DNA from 2 places in the Paenibacillus sp. FSL H8-0168 genome. Region 1 is predicted to be linked to the other one. Evidence: predicted binding sites of a transcription regulator. Region 1 holds the regulator's gene; the other holds the start of a gene.

Evidence for each region. Region 1 encodes Rex, which represses fermentation and respiration genes when NADH is low (regulators of the CRP and FNR family bind a similar motif). Its sites were predicted from a motif close to TTGTGAAATATTTCACAA; they were not measured.
Region 2: nirB (nitrite reductase large subunit NirB) is a predicted target of Rex. The motif match lies at 1,448-1,465, and genes of this name have one in related genera.

What each region holds. Positions count from the first base shown of each region.
Region 1 is NZ_CP151948.1:3,371,274-3,376,331, reverse strand. It holds gene dinG (ATP-dependent DNA helicase DinG) at 1-1,626, shown strand, start outside; gene MHI21_RS14885 (redox-sensing transcriptional repressor Rex) at 1,671-2,324, shown strand; gene MHI21_RS14880 (amidohydrolase) at 2,311-3,612, shown strand; gene MHI21_RS14875 (DUF5590 domain-containing protein) at 3,650-4,174, shown strand; gene MHI21_RS14870 (hypothetical protein) at 4,716-5,058, shown strand, end outside.
Region 2 is NZ_CP151948.1:753,440-758,497, forward strand. It holds gene MHI21_RS03470 (beta-glucoside-specific PTS transporter subunit IIABC) at 1-645, shown strand, start outside; gene MHI21_RS03475 (DUF4867 family protein) at 642-1,313, shown strand; gene nirB (nitrite reductase large subunit NirB) at 1,572-4,001, shown strand; gene nirD (nitrite reductase small subunit NirD) at 4,041-4,370, shown strand; gene MHI21_RS03490 (exosporium glycoprotein BclB-related protein) at 4,443-5,058, opposite strand, start outside.

The DNA of each region.
Region 1 (5,058 bases):
TCCTGTCTTGGTCGTTCTTGCCCATGGTTCCGCAAATGCTATTATCATCGTGCACGCCATGAAGCAGGGATAGCGGATGTTGTTATTACGAATCACTCTAAGTTGTTTACAGACGTCAAAGCTAGTCACCAGTTGTTGCCGAGCTATGAACATCTGGTGATTGATGAAGCCCATCACCTGGAGGAAGTAGCTGGTAAGCACCTAGGTATGCATATGAAATATTTCACACTCGTGCATACACTGACGCGACTGTTCAAAGACAGCAAGAATGGACAACTGCCCTCACTTCGTCAACAGTTGGCGAAATCGGGGCACGAGAAGTCGACGGATTGGGCCTCAACCATCGATCAGATGTATCCGCTCGTGTTAGAGGTTAAGGAAACTTGGGACCTGCTAAGCGATAAGCTGTTTGGCATGTTGCCAGAGCGAAGCGATGCGACACCGGGTGAAACAGGACAGTTTTCTTCCCGTCTCAAACCTTCAGCCAAGCCTGCAAAGTGGGATCAGGCGGGGGCTTTGGAAAATCAGCTATATGTAACGATGAGTGAAATTTTGCGCAAGGGCGACAAGCTGATGCTGGACGTCAAGGAAGAACATGACGATTATGCGGCGGATAGCCTTATTACAGATATCACGGGTCTGCTCAAGGATCTGGCGGGGATTCGAGAAAATTTGCGCTTTTTTATGCGACTCGATGATGAAACAACCGTATACTGGCTAGAAGCGAGTGGGCAATTCCGCAGTAAATCATTACAATTTTATGCAGTGCCCGTCGATGTGAGCCGCCAGTTGAAAGAAATGTTTTTTGACAAAAAAAGAAGCATCATTCTGACGTCTGCTACCTTATCGGTAGATAAGTCGTTTCAGTACATGATCGATCAGCTTGGCTTGCAGGAGGCCGCAGATCAAGAGCGGCTGATGACTTCGCAGCTCCCGTCACCCTTTAATTACAGGGATCAGGTGTTGCTGGTCATTCCACGGGATTTCCCAAGCGTGAAGGGCAGTGTAGGAGATGCACACTTTGTAGATATGCTCGTTAGCTCTCTAGGAGCGACTGCTCAGGCGACGCGGGGGAGAATGCTCGTTCTGTTTACTTCCTATCGGATGCTCCGGCAAGTGTATGAGCCGCTCAAAGAGGCCTTAGCATCCAGCGAAATTACTGTGCTGGGACAAGGAGTGGACAGTGGGAGTCGCAGCAAGCTAACCCGCCGTTTTCAGGAAGCCAAAGCTTCTGTATTGCTGGGAACCAGCAGCTTCTGGGAAGGCGTCGATATTCCGGGGAAGGCTCTGACTTGTCTAGCCATTGTTCGCTTGCCATTTCAACCGCCGAATCACCCGTTGCTGGAGGCAAAAAGCGAGCTGCTCCAGCAGCAGAAGAAGAATCCATTTATGAAGCTGTCTGTACCACAAGCGGTCATTCGCTTCAAACAGGGATTTGGTCGGTTGGTTCGTACAGCGAGCGACCACGGGGTCGTTATCGTTTACGATACGCGTGTGATCGAATCCTATTACGGAAAGCACTTTTTGTACTCGTTACCGGGACCAAAAATGGAGCATATGCCATCGGAGCAAATGGTGCCCCGCATCGCCGAATGGCTCCAATCCGCCCCGGAGACCGAGGCATAACGGACGGACACTAAGTATGTTCGTTACAATTAGGGGGAGCAAGTATGAAATCAGATAAAATTTCAGAGGCTGTCGTACGGAGGTTACCCGTATATTTACGTTATCTGAATGCACTTCACAAACGGGAGGTGGCTACGGTCTCTTCTCAAGAGTTGGGACAGAGGCTAGATTTGAACCCGGCCCAAATCCGTAAAGATCTCGCCTATTTTGGAGATTTTGGTCGGAAGGGTATCGGTTATGATGTTTCTTATCTAATTGAGAAAATACGCCATATCCTGAAAATCGATCAGCAAATTAATGTAGTATTGGTCGGAGCGGGTAATCTGGGGCAAGCCCTTTCGAATTATAACGCTTATTTAAAAGACAATATGAAGATTGTAGCGGTATTTGATGCGTTTCCGGATAAGGTAGGGACCAAGATCAATACATTGGTCGTGCAACCGATGGATGAACTGGAAGCGACTGTGAGAGAAAAAAACATTCGAATCGGGATTATTACCGTACCTGATTTTGAAGCACAGCACGTGGCTGACAGGCTTATTGAGAGCGGAATTGGAGCGATCCTGAACTTTGCACCGACTACTCTCAAGGCACCGGCCAACATTCGGATTCATGCCACAGACTTTACAACTGATTTGCTTAGCCTCGCTTATTATTTGGAGGACGGAAAGGAAGAAACACAATATGACAGTGAATAAATGGATGATTAAAAACGGCTCTTTTGCCGTAAATGGACCAGAAGCTGGGGTAATCCATGGTACTATGATTGTAGAAGATAGCCGCATTACTTACATTGGCGAGACATTGCCTTCGGGTGAGGAAGAGACGGAAGCGATCGATGGTAAGGGGCTTTTGTTTTTACCTGGTCTGATTAATACTCATGGTCATGCGGCGATGTCTCTGCTGCGTGGGCATGGAGATGACTTGGCACTTCAGGTATGGCTTCAGGAAAAAATGTGGCCTATGGAAGCCAAGTTTACATCTACGGATGTGTACTGGGGTACGTCGTTGTCTGTGCTGGAAATGCTGAAAGGTGGTACAACGACCTTCCTGGACATGTACGATCATATGGATGAGGTGGCTCGTGTGGCTGAAGAGTCAGGTATTCGTGCAAGTCTGATGCGTGGAGCAATTGGACTATGTTCGGAGGAAGAACAGCGAATCAAGCTGGCTGAGGCCGTAACTTTTGCGCGTAACTGGCATGGTAAAGCAGACGGGCGTATTACAACGATGATGTCACCGCATGCGCCATACACCTGTCCACCTGCGTTTATTGAAAAATTCGTACAAGCTGCGCATGATCTGGATTTGCCGCTGCATACGCACATGTCTGAGACGATCGCCGAAGTGGAGCAAAACGTACGTGACTACGGTTTGCGTCCAGTTGCACACTTGGATAAGCTTGGCTTTTTCTCCCGTCCTTCGCTTGTTGCCCATGGCGTTCATTTGAATGACGAAGAAATAGCTTTACTGGCTGAACGTGGTGTAGCGGTTTCGCACAACCCAGGTAGCAACTTGAAGCTGGCAAGTGGTGTGGCAAGAGTGCCTGAATTGCTGCGTGCAGGGGTTACCGTTTCTCTCGGAACGGATGGTCCTGCCAGTAATAATAACCTGGATATGTTCGAGGAAATGCGTCTGGCAGCACTTATTCACAAGGGTGTATCTGGTGACCCTACGGCAGTTCCTGCGAGTGAAGCGCTGCGTCTGGCAACAGAATACGGTGCAAAGTCAATTGGTTTAAAAGAAGTAGGAGCGTTGGCAGCAGGCAACAAGGCTGACTTTATCGCGCTGGATCTGAATCAGGCACATTTCTTGCCGCGTACAGATCTTATTTCCCATGCGGTATACTCAGCAAGCGCCAAAGACGTGGTTCACGTATGGGTAGACGGTCGTCAGGTTGTGAAAAACGGCGAATGCCTGACTATGGACGAGGAACGCATCAAACATGAGGCACAAGCCGCCTTTGAAGGGCTGCTGTCGCGCTAATTCAGGTGTCACATCCCCTTAGAGAGGAAGCACGGGTTTGAAAAATAAGAAAAAGTGGATAGCGGTCGCCATTTTGGCCGTAATACTGATCCTGGTCAGCATTTTCTGGTATTATTCCTATGTTACTCAAGGCCAGGTGGCTGAGAAAAATGCCGCTATCATTAAGGCCAAGCAATCAGGTGGTCTGGTTAGCACGACTCAAACATGGAAGTCTGTGTGGGATCAGGTATATTGGGTGGTTCAAGGGAAAAATGCACAGAATGAAAATATAATGGTGTGGGTTCCTTTTCAAAAAGTGGAAGGACAACCTAACGTACCTGCCGCAGATAATAGCGGTGTTCACACCGAACTGCTGAAGAATGGAGTCGATGAGCAAAAAATGACGGCAATAATTCAACAGCAGCTTCCAGGTGCAAAAATTGTAAGGCTTCAGCCGAGTGTGTTCAATGGCGAATATGTGTGGCAGTTGTTTTACGATGATGGAAGTCATCATTACTACAGCTTTTATCGTTTCTCAGATGGGGTAGCGACAGGTGTGAAATATACTTTGCCCAATAACTGAGCTGGTTGAGGATTAGCAGATGTGGAATGAATGACTAGTAAATAATTGAAAACTCAAGAAAAAGACGTAAATGCGATGGAAATCGTATTTACGTCTTTTAGTCTTGCTATGTCGTAAAATGGGCTGAAAACCAGTGAAGCATCTTTACCTATCCATCTTCTCTCCTAGGGAAAATTCATCTTTATGGCGGGCAGTACGGAGTGGAGGATTTGAATCTGGAGAAGCGGAGCGTTCGCCTTTACCGCCGGATTTTCTCCGTAAGAATAAAATCGAGAAAAATCGGGTGGCAACAGCGATCGTAAGATCAAATCCTACGCTCAGCGTCTCGCCTCCACCTTAACCAAAGATTTTGCCTCATCACAACTCCTCCACACATTGCCTTCGATATTAGATATACGTTATGATATACTATATTTTATAAGTGATAGACAAAAATGATAGAAAAAAGAATTGCTGATCGCTGTAAGATCATGCAATTTGGTTGTTTGTTGACATTCGTCCCGTTTCTTCTGTGTTTTACATTTTGAGAGGAGGATGTTGTTTGAAATTGCGTGCAGTTCCTATCGTTGTGGCGGCAGTTTTGGCAGCTTTGCTGCTATTTGGGGGATGGTTCATTTACCGTCAGGTTACAATGCAAAGCCCTCTGGAAAAACTGGTTTCTCAATATCCAGGCGTGACAAGCGCTCAAATAGATATTAAACAGGATCAGGTTGTATTGAAACTAGATCTCAAACCGCAGGCGGATGTGGCCGGATTAGTCGATGTGGTTAAGCAAAAAGGACAAACCATCATTGGTAGCCGTACCATTAAGCTAGATATTGAAGATCGTTCCAATTCAGCACTGAATCAATGGTGGTCTGAGGCTATGTTTCCTGTAGCCGAAG
Region 2 (5,058 bases), 2.6 Mb from region 1:
ATACCGGGCTTGGCATCCCTGCCGATATTCTTCGGCACAGGATTTGCCGGATTCGTAATTGCCATTATCGTAGCTTATATATTCACAGCCATTACCACGTATTTCTTTGGATTTAATGATTCCATGGAAACAGAAATGATTGCAGTCCATGAAGAGAAGAAAGAAGCTGCAACCCCAGCTCATGCGCTAACGAACGAGAATATTTCCAGCCCGCTGACGGGTGCTGTCAAACCGTTATCTGAGATATCTGATGAAGTGTTCTCTACGGGAGCCATGGGTAAAGGCGTTGCTATTGTGCCTGAGGATGGCAAACTGCTCTCTCCATTCAATGGAACTATAGCTAATGCCTTCCGTACAGGCCATGCGATTGGCATTGTATCGGATGGAGGAACGGAGATCCTAGTTCACATTGGTATGGACACCGTCAAGTTGAAAGGACAGCATTTTAAAACACTTATCTCAGAAGGGGATCGGGTTACCAAGGGCCAACTGCTGGTCGAGTTTGATATTGGAGCAATTAAAGCTATGGGCTATGACATAACTACTCCGGTTATTGTAACGAATACAGCCGAATACTCTGAAGTTAAGGTGCTGGGGAACAACCGAGTGCATACGGGAGATTCATTGCTGGAGGTCAAGTTATGAAGACTATCGAAAGACTAAATCAAGTCAATGCACCTTTGGTCATTTATGAGGTAATGAGCGAAGCATTCCGCCCGTATGGGAGGCTGCTGTCTCATTTCAATACCACGGAGCTCATCAAGTATGCAAAAGATACGACCAGCGTACCTGATCAGGGAAATCATTATGTACCTTCGGTCACAGAACTCGAAGACTTCGGTGTAATTCACCAGATTCAAGATCAGGTGTACGGTCAACTTCCAATTCAGGCTGGTTTTTGCGTAGGTCAGAATACGGGTCTGACCGGGTTGGAATATCATCAGGGCAGCGAGGTGGTGATTGCCGCTACAGACTGTATTCATCTTGTCGGTAGAGTACAGGACATTGAAGACAATTCCTATAACAGTGCAAATGTTCAGGTGTTTTTTCAGCCTAAAAACACGGTTGTCGAGATATATTCAACGACACTTCATTATGCTCCCTGTAAAGTTGACAGTGAAGGATACTTGACGATTGTGATCCTTCCGGCAGGAACGAATATGCCACTTGAAGCGGGAGAAGGTAGCCGGGAAAACCCACTGTTGACTAAGAAAAATAAATTTCTTATGGTTCATAGTACACAGATGGAAAAAATCTCGGCTGGCGTCCATCCCGGGCTACGCGGGAAATTGCTGAATATTTCACCCATTTGAGTCAAAGTCATCATTCATAAATTTAACAAAGCGACCAGCTAGCTGGTCCTTTTTTTTAACTCAATTTCAGCTCCTTACCTTTATCCCTTGAAATAGAATAGGGAAATCCCTAAACATTCTTAATTTGAACTATATTGTGACTGTAATCACATATAGCTCTGTCTGCTGTATTAGAATAGAAGCATAAGCAATATTCATAGGAACGTAGGAGATGTCGTCGGATAGGGAGTATCGTCGAATGAATGGAGGAACCGGTATATGATAAACAGTAAACAGAAACTTGTGGTTATAGGGAACGGGATGGCTGGTATCAATACGGTCGAACAAATTTTAAAATTAACAGATAAGTATGAAATTACGGTCCTGGGAAATGAGCCGCATCCGAACTATAACAGGATCATGCTCTCTTATGTGTTGGAAGGCAGTAAAACGATTGATGATATCATACTGAACGATTTGCAATGGTATGTGGATCAAGGGATTACTTTGTATACAGGAAAAATGGTGAAAAGCATCGACGGTGAGAACAAGAAGATTCACACCGAAGACGGACTGGAAATTGATTACGATGTAGCTTTGGTAGCTACTGGCTCACAATCATTTATTCTGCCTATTCCGGGTAAGGAATTACCGGGTGTCATCGGTTTCCGAGATATCGCCGATTGCTCGGCAATGCTTGAGGCAGCGAAGACCTTTAAAAAGGCAGCTGTCATTGGTGGAGGTCTGTTAGGGCTGGAAGCAGCTAAAGGCTTGGTCAACCTGGGAATGGATGTTACGGTCGTTCATTTAATGGAGGATTTGATGGAACGCCAGCTGGACCGGGAAGCCTCTGCGATGCTGAAAGCAGAACTAGAACGCCAGGGAATCAAGTTTGCTATGCAAATGCAAACTGCGGAAGTGTATGGTCAAGATCGGGTACAAGGGCTGCGGTTTTCAGACGGAAGCGAGCTAGAAGCGGATTTGGTCGTTATGGCCGTCGGGATCAAGCCTAATATTCAGGTGGCTGTGCAAAGTGGTATGGAAACGAACCGTGGTATCATAGTCGATGATTTGATGAGAACCTCCGTACCGGATGTATACGCCGTAGGGGAATGTGTTGAACACCGCGGAATCTGTTATGGTCTGGTAGCTCCGCTGTTTGAGCAGGGAAGTGTCATTGCCAAACATTTGGCAGGCGCGGAAACTGAAGGTTATATGGGATCGGTGGTTTCTACCAAGCTCAAAATTTCAGGGGTGGATGTTTTCTCAGCTGGCGAATTCATAACTCAGCCTGAACATACGGTGATTGTTGCAAAGGATGAGTGGAAGCGCACATACAAAAAAGTGCTGCTTCGTGAAAATAAGATTGTTGGAACTGTACTGTTTGGCGATGTGAGCGAATCTGCTAGTCTTCAAAAATATGTACGTCAGCAAACATTGATGACAGATGAGATATATGGACAGATCATGGGTACTGGATGTAGCAATCACGGGGCGAAAACATTATCCGCTGAAACGATGGCGGATGATGAAATTGTCTGCGGCTGTAACGGTGTGACTAAAAAGGCGATTGTGGATGCAATTAATGATAATGGACTGACAACAGTCGATGAAATTAAGGCATGCACCGGAGCAACGCGTTCCTGTGGAGGATGTAAGCCTGTCGTTGAGCAAATTTTACAATATGTTCTTGGAGACAGCTTCAAGACGTCAGCCAAGCAAGGAATATGTGGTTGCACATCATTGAGTCGGGACGAGATTGTGGAAGCGATCAAAACCAAAGGGCTGACAACAACGCGTGAAGTTATGAATGTACTGGGTTGGCATAATGATGAAGGATGCTCCAAATGCCGCCCGGCGCTGAATTACTATTTGGGAATGATTAACCCGGATACCTATGAAAATGAGGGAGATTCCCGTTTTGTAAATGAGCGATTGCACGCAAACATTCAAAAGGATGGAACGTTTACAGTTGTTCCTAGAATGTACGGCGGTGTAACGACCCCAGAAGATTTGAAGAAGATAGCAGATGTTTCTCTTAAATACAACGTTAAGGTCGTTAAAGTAACAGGAGGACAGCGGTTGGATTTGATCGGTGTCCGTAAAGAGGATCTGCCTAAAGTATGGGAAGAACTCGATATGCCGTCGGGATATGCCTACGCGAAGTCACTTCGTACGGTTAAAACCTGTGTTGGATCGCAATTTTGCCGGTTTGGCACACAGGACTCGATGGGAATGGGAGAAGTGTTGGAACGAAAATTCGAACGACTGGATTTCCCAGCAAAATTCAAATTAGCAGTTAATGGATGTCCACGTAACTGTGCGGAATCATGTACCAAAGATATCGGAATCGTAGGTAATGATGGGGGCTGGGAGATCTTTATCGGTGGTAATGGCGGTATTAAAGCACGGTTGGCTGATTCACTCTGTAAAGTGAAAACCGACGCCGAGTTGATTGATATTGTAGGTAGCGTAATGCAACTCTACCGGGAAACAGGACAATACCTGGAGCGCACGTCGGAGTGGGTGGAACGGATCGGTCTGGAAGAGATTCAGAAGGCTGTCGTTCAGGATACAGATCATCGACAAGCTTTAGTAGAACGCATCGAATTTGCACTACAACAGGTGGAAGACCCGTGGAAAAAGATCATCAATGATGAGGATACACGCAAAAATCTATTTGAGGTTGTCACTCCGTCTATTGTGTAATTGTATCTAAAATGCCTGAGGAAGGGAGCGATCAAGCAAATGATCAAAAATGCCGAATGGCTTGTCGTCGGTCACAGTAAGGATTTTCCGATCAGAATAGGGCGTACCATCCATATCAAAGGTGCTGAAATTGCTGTTTTCCGCACTTCGGAGAATGAGCTTTATGCCGTTGAAAATATCAATCCTCATCCCAAAAGAGGTCCTCTTACAGAGGCGATAGTATCTGGTCATTATATCTATGACCCTTTATATGACTGGAAAATTGATCTGCAGACAGGCATCGTTCAAGAGCCTGATCACGGACAAGTTAAAACTTTCGCCGTTTGTGAAGAGGGAGAAGAAGTTAAAGTATCACTCGAAACGGTTTAGTTCGTCTGATGGAATACAAATAAAAAAGGGCTTGACAGGAACAATTCTGTTGGGCCCTTTTTTCGTCTTGGATCAGGTAATGGTAACGCCTGCACTTGCATAACCTACGATAGTGTTTACGAGGGAAAGTCCCGTAGCTGTTGCAGAGAAGACAAGGAGCAGACGAGTCTGTGCGGTTACCGGTATAGCCAACCCGGTAGTAATACCGCTAGAGATCGTTCCCAAAGCAATAATGCCAGCCAGTGAAGGGGCCAATGTAACGATAGCTCCGGGAACTGCTGTGAAGGTATTATTAGGTGTTGGGGAACTAAACAACTGGGCAGTAATCGTCGCAGTTGAACCCACGAGAGTTAACGCAGCTGTTGTACTGAAGTAACCAGCAATAGATGTAATTACGCCATCCCGTGGTACGGAAAAAGCAAAGTTGATCAGAGGTCCTACAAGTGTACCTGTCAGGTCAATGGCCCCGCCTACAAGGCTAATCCCTGTTGCTGAGCTTCCAAAGCCGATCAAACTGGTGGTTCCTACCACCCCGCCAAGAACGGTTGTCAGGATAGCAGGTCCGCCCGAAGCAAACGGAATGATGGCTCCCGAACCGGTCGCTCCAGTAACACCAGCCGTGCCCGTGGCTCCGGTAGCACCAGCCGCACCCGGCAGCCCATCAGCTCCGGTCGGCCCTGTGACCCCA